Regions from separate parts of the Cedecea davisae genome, predicted to be linked through region 1. Evidence: predicted binding sites of a transcription regulator. Region 1 holds the regulator's gene; the other holds the start of a gene.
What was found. Region 1 encodes PurR, which represses purine synthesis genes. Its sites were predicted from a motif close to CANGCAAACGTTTGCNTG; they were not measured.
Positions count from the first base shown of each region.

Region 1 (4,281 bases):
TTAAGCAGCCAGCTGCCGAGCAGCGGCGCAAGCGCGGGTGAAAGCCCTACCAGCGGCATAATGGTGGCAAAGATGCGGCCCGCGCGGTTGGCAGGATAATAATCCGTGACCAGCGCCTGCCAGCTCACGGCGGCGGAGCAGACGCCAACGGCCTGAATAAAACGCAGGACCAGCAGCGTGGCGGCGTCTTCGACCCACAGCATGCCGATACAGCCGACGGCAAACAGCCCCAGGCCAATCAGCAGAATAGGTTTACGCCCGAAGCGGTCTGACAGCGGGCCCCACATTAACTGCGCGAAGGCAAACCCGGCGAGGAACAGGCTCAGGCTGGCGCTGACCGCCGAGGCGTTAGTCCCCAGATCTTGCTGAATGGCGGCGAAGGCGGGCAGATACATGTCGGTGGCGAGGAAGCCAAGCACACTCAGCCCGGCAAGCCAGATAAGAAATCCCTTTGATGGTTGCATAGTTTTCTCTTGATTTTGATAGCAGGTTAACGGGGCAGGAGTCTACGGAGTGCAAAAGCGCTTGTGAAACGCTAATATTTGCGAGTTGCATTCAAAATTTTTGCAGGCAAAAAACATGTGGTCTGAATATTCTCTGGAGGTCGTTGACGCGGTGGCGCGCAACGGCAGTTTTAGCGGGGCGGCCCAGGAGCTGCATCGCGTGCCTTCTGCCATAAGCTATACGGTACGTCAGCTCGAAGAATGGCTGGCCGTGCCGCTGTTTGAACGTCGCCATCGCGATGTTGAGTTAACCGCCGCCGGAGCCTTTTTTCTTAAAGAAGGGCGTTCTGTTATCAAAAAAATGATGGCAACCCGCCAGCAGTGCCAGCAGATAGCCAACGGCTGGCGCGGGCATCTCTCCATCGCGGTGGACAATATCGTGAAGCCGGAGCGGACCCGCCAGCTGGTGCTGGATTTTTATCGTCACTTCCCGGATATCGAACTGCGGGTGTTTCAGGAAGTGTTCAACGGCGTGTGGGACGCGCTGGCGGACGAGCGGGTTGAGGCGGCTATAGGCGCAACTCAGGCCATTCCTGTAGGGGGGCGCTATGCGTTCCGGGATATGGGGGCGTTAAGCTGGCGTTGCGTGGTTTCCTCCGGGCATCCGCTTGCGCAACACGAAGGTGTTATTCCTGATGATGAGCTAAGGGCATGGCCGTCGCTGGTGCTGGAAGATACTTCACGTTCTCTGCCCAAGCGCATTACCTGGTTGCTGGATAACCAGCGCAGAGTCGTGGTGCCGGACTGGGCTTCGGGGGCGGACTGCCTGAGTGCGGGCCTGTGCATTGGCATGGTGCCCGCCCACATTGCTAAGCCATGGCTGGACGGCGGCGAGTGGCGGGAGCTGACGCTGGAAAATCCGTTCCCGGATGCGGCCTGTTGCCTGACCTGGCGGCAGGACGATGCCTCGCCGGCTTTAAGCTGGCTGCTGGACTACCTCGGGGACAGCGAGACGATGAATCAGGAATGGCTGCAGGAGCCGGGGCGGCAAAACCCGGCTCCGCTGAGCGTTTAGCGGCGGTAGTCGCGGAACGGACCGTCGGCAACCGAGCGGCGCTCGATCAGGCGCGGATGCACCTCAATAGTCTGCGACTCTTCGCGTTTGTTAACAATACGGTCGAGCAGCATATTAAAGGCGGTTTCACCCAGGCGCTCTTTCGGCTGGTGAATAGTGGTTAACGCCGGAGAGAAGTAGCGGGCGTTGCGCACGTTATCGTAGCCGATGATGGAGATATCCTGCGGCACGCGCAGTCCCATCTCATCCGCTGCGCAAATGGCGCCCATTGCCATAATATCGCCACCGCAGAATACCGCGGTAGGGCGATGAGGCTGGTTAAGCAACTGCTGCATGGCGCGGTAGCCGGACTCCGGCTCAAAGTCGCCCTGAACCACCCAGTTCTCCGGCACCTTGATATTGGCCTCTTCAAGCGCCTTGAGGAACCCGGCATGGCGACCGCCGCCGGTGTTGCGTTCCAGCTGGCCGGGAATAGCGCCGATGTCGCGATGGCCGCGCTCAATCAGATAGCGGCCAGCGAGATAGCCGCCGTGGAAGGCGTTATCGATGACCGAGTCGGTAAAGTCGGCGCGGGCTTCGCCCCAGTCCATGACCACCATCGGAATATGGCGGTACTCTTCCAAAGTGGAGAGCAGCGTTTCCGGGTACTCGGAGCACATCACCAGCAGCCCATCAACGCGTTTTTGCGCCATCATCGACAGGTAGGCGCGCTGCTTATCAAAGTTGTTGTGCGCATTACCGAGGATCAGGGTATAGCCTTTGGCGAAGCAGCTATTTTCAACCGACTCAATAATTTCGGCAAAATAGGGCGCTTCGCTGGAGGTTGCCAGCAGGCCAATAGATTTGGTGTGGTTGACCTTCAGGCTGCGGGCTACGGCGCTCGGAGAATAATGCAGCTCTTTGATGGCCGCCCAAACGGCGTTGCGCGTCTCTTCCGCAACAAAACGGGTCTTGTTGATGACATGTGACACAGTTGTAGTGGAAACGTTTGCGCGTTTCGCTACGTCCTTAATCGTTGCCATTAGATGTCACTCCAGACCATATCGTAAACTCCTGATAACTCATGTGTTAAACGTTTGCCTTCGCTAACTCCTGGGGCAACACGTTGGTTGCAGGCCTGTCGGGAATGCGACATACAGCGGGAGGAGGGCGTTGCCGGGCGATACGCGGTAAATTAGCGAAGGATTTTGGCTTATCCCGGAGCAAAGTGGAAGAGGGAAAACCGAGATCTGTGCAAATCCAGCAGGATTTTTATCGCCAATTGTGGGAAAATCACCCCACTTACACTTTGTAGGGAAATAAAGGAGCTTACGATGAGTACCGATCTGAAGTTTTCCGTGGTGACCACGGTTGTCGTACTGAGCTTGATTGTTGCCGGTGCGCTAACCGCCGTACTGCACTGATTTAATAAGGGCCGCTCAATGCGGCCCTTAACATTTCTGGCAAACAGAGAAACGTCTTGCTCTCTGGTTATCAGGCGGCGAGGTTTTTCGCCACGAAGCTCCAGTTTACCAGCGCCCAGAAATGCTCAAGGTACACCGGGCGAGCGTTACGGTAATCGATATAGTAGGCGTGTTCCCAGACATCCACGGTCAGCAGCGGCGTGGCGTCGGTCGTCAGCGGCGTTCCGGCATTCGCGGTAGAAACAATAGCCAGGCCGCCATCGCTATTTTTCACAAGCCAGGTCCAGCCCGAACCAAAGTTTTTAATTGCCGCTTCACTAAACTGCTTTTTAAACGCCTCAAAGCTGCCAAACGCCTGGTTAATTTTAGCCAGAAGCTCACCCGTTGGCTCTCCGCCAGCGTTCGGTGCCAGGCAGTGCCAGTAGAAGGTATGGTTCCAGACCTGAGCCGCGTTATTGAAAATTCCACCTTCTGAACTTTTCACTATCTGTTCTAACGTTTTCCCTTCAAACGGGCTGCCTTTTACCAGGTTGTTCAGGTTAGTGACGTAGGTCTGGTGATGCTTACCGTAGTGGTATTCCAGGGTTTCGGCCGAGATGTGGGGCGCGAGAGCGTCTTTGCCATAGGGCAGGGCGGGTAGTTCGAACGACATTGCTTCACTCCTTGTTATTTTGAGTACACCAAATAACTACTTTTATTGTGGTTATTAGGGTAACAAATTGAAAGAGTGTGCAAAAGCAGAAAGGCACTGCCCGTTGCCGGGCAGTTCAGTATTTAGCGGATGGTTTTCGGAGTCATCACGCGGCGGGCGCCGACGTAGTGACGCTGCCAGTAATCTTCGCTCAGGGAGGTAATCTGGATATCGCGGCCGCTGCGCGGAGACTGGATAAACTTGCCGTTGCCGACGTAGACACCCACATGATCGGCGGTGCCGCGCCCCTGGGTGCGGAAGAACACTAAATCGCCGCTTTCCAGCTCGCCACGGCCAACCGACGCGGCATCACGCAGGTGATACATTTCGTTTGCGGTGCGCGGGATACGGATGTTAACCAGATCTTTGTAGGCGTAATAAATGAGGCCGCTGCAGTCAAAACCGGTACGAGGCGAAGTGCCGCCCCAGCGATAAGGCTTACCAATCTGGCCCATCAGTTTGTTCATTGCCGTTTTCTGTGCTTTCTGCACCCGGACTTTATGCGCCTGAGCGATAGTCTGGTTTTTTTCTGCCTTCACCTTTACGCACTGTTTTTTATGCCCTTTACGGTGGGTACATTTTTCAGTGAAGGTGGCGGCGGTTGGCTGAATGGCCAATTTCTGAGAGGTTTTTTTACTGCTGCTTGCGAGGGTTTTGCTTTTGCCGGAG
Region 1 is NZ_CP172054.1:2,811,026-2,815,306, reverse strand. Features, by position in the region: gene punC (purine nucleoside transporter PunC) at 1-464, opposite strand, end outside; gene punR (DNA-binding transcriptional activator PunR) at 580-1,518, shown strand; gene purR (HTH-type transcriptional repressor PurR) at 1,515-2,540, opposite strand; gene ACG1VR_RS13435 (YnhF family membrane protein) at 2,832-2,921, shown strand; gene sodB (superoxide dismutase [Fe]) at 2,992-3,573, opposite strand; gene ACG1VR_RS13425 (NlpC/P60 family protein) at 3,696-4,281, opposite strand, start outside.

Region 2 (4,281 bases), 1.8 Mb from region 1:
ATATACAGCTTATCCTGACCCATTAGTCCTCACACTCCGTTTTCGTGGACGTGGCAATGCCGTCACCGTCACGTCAGTTATTATGGCGAGCTTTAGCGGAGAATGTCCAACTATGCAGATGAAAGTCTCTCATCTGACCATGACAACTTTATGAGAGATAAATACAAAAAAAGGGCCGAAGCCCTTTTTACCGTCATTATTCTGCTGCGTATCCCTGCGGGGGCAGCTGTACGCCGTCCAGCCAGGCAGCGTTGTGGCGCATTTTCAGGCGGTCTTCAAGGAACCAACTGACGACCAGAGGGTAGATAGCGTGCTCCTGGTGCTGAACGCGGGCGGTAACATCATCTTCGTCATCGCCCTCAAACACCGGCACCTTGGCCTGCAAAATAACCGGCCCGCCGTCAAGCTCATCGGTAACAAAGTGCACCGACGTGCCGTGTTCTTCATCGCCGTTTTCCAGCACCTGGCGGTGCGTATGCAGGCCGGGGTATTTCGGCAGCAGTGAAGGGTGGATGTTGAGCAGGCGGCCGCTGTAGCGAGCCACAAAAGCCGGGCTAAGAATGCGCATATAGCCCGCCAGCACCACAACGTCCGGTGCGTAAGCGTCTATTTCCTGCATCAACTGGCGGTCGAACGCTTCGCGACTGGCGAACTCGCTGGCCGCCAGAGCATGGGCAGCAATGCCGGCTTCGCGGGCGCGTTCAAGGCCGAAGGCTTCGGCCTTGTTACTGAACACCGCGCTGATGGTGCCGTTTATCTTCTTCTGCTTGCAGGCGTCAATAATGGCCTGCAGGTTACTTCCGTTGCCGGAAATCAGCACCACGATGTGTTTCATTACTCGATGACCACGCGCTCTTCGGAATCAGATGCTTTGATAATACCGATTTTCCACGCCTTTTCACCTTTGGCCTGCATCAACTCAACCGCTTTATCCGCTTCGGCGGCAGGCAGCGCAATAAGCATGCCCACGCCGCAGTTAAAGGTGCGGTACATCTCGTGACGGCTGATGTTTCCGGCCTGCTGTAACCAGCTGAATACCGCCGGCCACTGCCAGGAGGATTCGGTGATAACGGCCTGAGTATTGTCCGGCAGCACGCGCGGAATGTTTTCCCAGAAACCGCCGCCGGTGAGGTGGGCGATGGCGTGCACGTCTACCTGCTCAATCAGCTCAAGAATGTTTTTCACGTAAATACGGGTAGGCTCCAGCAGGTGGTCCGCCAGCGGTTTACCTTCCAGCTCTGTCGCCAGAGGATCGGTACCGCTGACTTCCAGCACTTTGCGCACCAGAGAGTAGCCGTTAGAGTGCGGGCCGCTTGAACCCAGAGCAATCAGCACGTCGCCGTCGGCCACTTTGGAGCCGTCGATGATTTCAGACTTCTCAACCACGCCTACGCAGAACCCTGCGACGTCGTAATCTTCACCGTGGTACATGCCTGGCATTTCGGCAGTTTCGCCGCCTACCAGCGAGCAGCCAGACTGTAAGCAGCCCTCGGCGATGCCGGTGATAACGCTGGCGGCGGTATCCACGTCCAGCTTGCCGGTAGCGTAGTAGTCGAGGAAGAACAGCGGCTCGGCGCCCTGAACCACCAGGTCGTTAACACACATCGCCACAAGATCGATGCCGATAGCGTCGTGACGCTTTAAATCCATTGCCAGACGCAGCTTGGTGCCCACACCGTCGGTGCCGGAAACCAGAACCGGTTCGCGATATTTTTGAGGCAACGCGCACAGCGCACCGAAACCGCCCAGTCCACCCATCACTTCCGGGCGGCGGGTCTTTTTCACTACGCCTTTAATTCTGTCGACCAGAGCGTTACCAGCATCAATATCTACACCGGCATCTTTATAGCTGAGAGAGGTTTTATCGGTCACTGCGGGTTCCCCACGGATGGCATGAAATAAAAAACGCGGCAATTCTAACAGTGCAGGCAAACGTTTGCGAGCCTCTTATCATCGGCAAGAAAAGAATTCCTGAGATAGACTCATTCCAGTCCGGTTGATCTCGATCATCCCATTAGCTGTAGCGCAGCGGCAAAAAAGCGGTATAATCCGGCGATTTTTTTTGTGGTAGCCAACTATCTCGGGGGAGAAAGAGTATGAAGATCGTGGAAGTGAAACACCCACTCGTCAAACACAAGCTGGGCCTGATGCGTGAGCAAGACATCAGCACCAAGCGCTTTCGTGAACTCGCCTCAGAAGTTGGCAGCCTGCTGACTTACGAAGCCACCGCGGATCTGGAAACCGAGAAGGTCACCATCGAAGGCTGGAACGGCCCGGTGGAAGTTGACCAGATCAAAGGTAAGAAAATTACCGTTGTGCCAATTCTGCGTGCCGGTCTTGGCATGATGGAAGGGGTGCTGGAAAACGTACCAAGCGCGCGTATCAGCGTGGTGGGCGTTTACCGTGACGAAGAGACCCTGCAGCCGGTTCCTTACTTCCAGAAGCTGGTTTCTAATATAGAAGAGCGCATGGCGCTGGTGGTTGACCCGATGCTGGCGACCGGCGGTTCCATGATTGCCACTATCGACCTGCTGAAAAAAGCGGGCTGCACCAGCATTAAAGTGCTGGTTCTGGTTGCCGCGCCGGAAGGCATCGCGGCGCTGGAAAAAGCCCACCCGGATGTGGAGCTGTTCACCGCTTCTATCGACCAGGGGCTGAACGAGCACGGATACATCATTCCCGGCCTCGGTGACGCGGGCGACAAGATATTTGGTACTAAATAATAAAAGCAGCCGACTTCGAAAGTCGGCTTTTTTTTGATTTCAGCAAACACCGTACGTCTAAAATCATACTCAGAGGAAAACCAACATGACACGCCGTGCTATCGGGGTCAGTGAAAGACCACCTTTATTGCAAACGATTCCGTTAAGTCTTCAGCATCTGTTTGCCATGTTCGGCGCAACGGTCCTGGTGCCGATTCTGTTCCACATTAACCCGGCCACGGTGCTGCTGTTTAACGGTATCGGCACGCTGCTGTATCTGTTTATCTGTAAAGGTAAAATCCCGGCTTACCTGGGCTCAAGCTTCGCGTTTATCTCTCCCGTGCTGCTGCTGTTGCCGCTGGGTTATGAAGTGGCGCTGGGCGGCTTTATTATGTGCGGCGTGCTGTTCTGCATCGTGGCGCTGATTGTGAAAAAAGCCGGCACCGGATGGCTGGACGTGATGTTCCCGCCTGCGGCAATGGGCGCGATTGTTGCCGTCATCGGTCTGGAGCTGGCTGGCGTAGCAGCCAACATGGCTGGCCTGTTACCGGCCGAAGGCAGTTCGCCTGATTCCACCACCATTATCATTTCTCTGGTGACGCTGGCGGTAACGGTATTCGGCTCGGTGCTGTTCCGCGGCTTTATGGCGATTATCCCGATCCTTATCGGCGTACTGGCGGGCTACGCGCTCTCCTTCGCGATGGGCGTGGTTGATGTTACGCCAATTCGCGAAGCGCACTGGTTCGCGCTGCCAACCTTCTACACGCCGCGTTTTGAATGGTTCGCTATCTTCACCATCCTGCCTGCCGCGCTGGTGGTGATTGCCGAGCACGTTGGCCACCTGGTGGTGACCGCCAACATCGTTAAAAAAGACCTGATTCGCGACCCGGGCCTGCACCGCTCGATGTTTGCTAACGGCATCTCGACCATTTTCTCCGGCTTCTTCGGCTCCACGCCAAACACTACCTACGGCGAGAACATCGGCGTAATGGCCATCACCCGCGTTTACTCCACCTGGGTTATCGGCGGCGCGGCGATCATCGCGATTCTGCTTTCCTGCGTGGGCAAGCTGGCGGCGGCTATCCAAATTATCCCGGTGCCGGTTATGGGCGGCGTTTCCCTGCTGCTTTACGGAGTGATCGGCGCGTCCGGTATTCGTGTGCTGATCGAGTCCAAAGTGGATTACAGCAAAGCGCAAAACCTGATCCTGACTTCAGTTATCCTGATTATCGGCGTGAGCGGCGCGAAAGTTCACATCGGCGCGGCCGAACTGAAGGGCATGGCGCTGGCGACCATCGTTGGCGTGGGCCTGAGCCTGATTTTCAAGCTGATTAGCATCCTGCGCCCGGAAGAAGTTGTTCTGGACGCCAAAGAGAACGACGCCCAGTCGTAATCCTCTTAAAACCGGGCGGATCCTCGCCCGGTTCTATCCACCCCCAAAACTGTGGTAGACTCATCGCGATTTTCTGCCTGTTATGGTTGAGGTACTTCTGAATACGCCGGCACAGCTCTCACTGCCACTCTATCTTCCCGACGATGAAACCTTTGCGAGTTTCTGGCCGGGCGACAACCCTTCTTT
Region 2 is NZ_CP172054.1:1,053,775-1,058,055, forward strand. Features, by position in the region: gene ppk1 (polyphosphate kinase 1) at 1-23, opposite strand, end outside; gene purN (phosphoribosylglycinamide formyltransferase) at 197-835, opposite strand; gene purM (phosphoribosylformylglycinamidine cyclo-ligase) at 835-1,872, opposite strand; gene upp (uracil phosphoribosyltransferase) at 2,097-2,723, shown strand; gene uraA (uracil permease) at 2,809-4,095, shown strand; gene ACG1VR_RS05565 (DnaA inactivator Hda) at 4,193-4,281, shown strand, end outside.
Region 2: purM (phosphoribosylformylglycinamidine cyclo-ligase) is a predicted target of PurR. The motif match lies at 1,926-1,943, and genes of this name have one in related genera.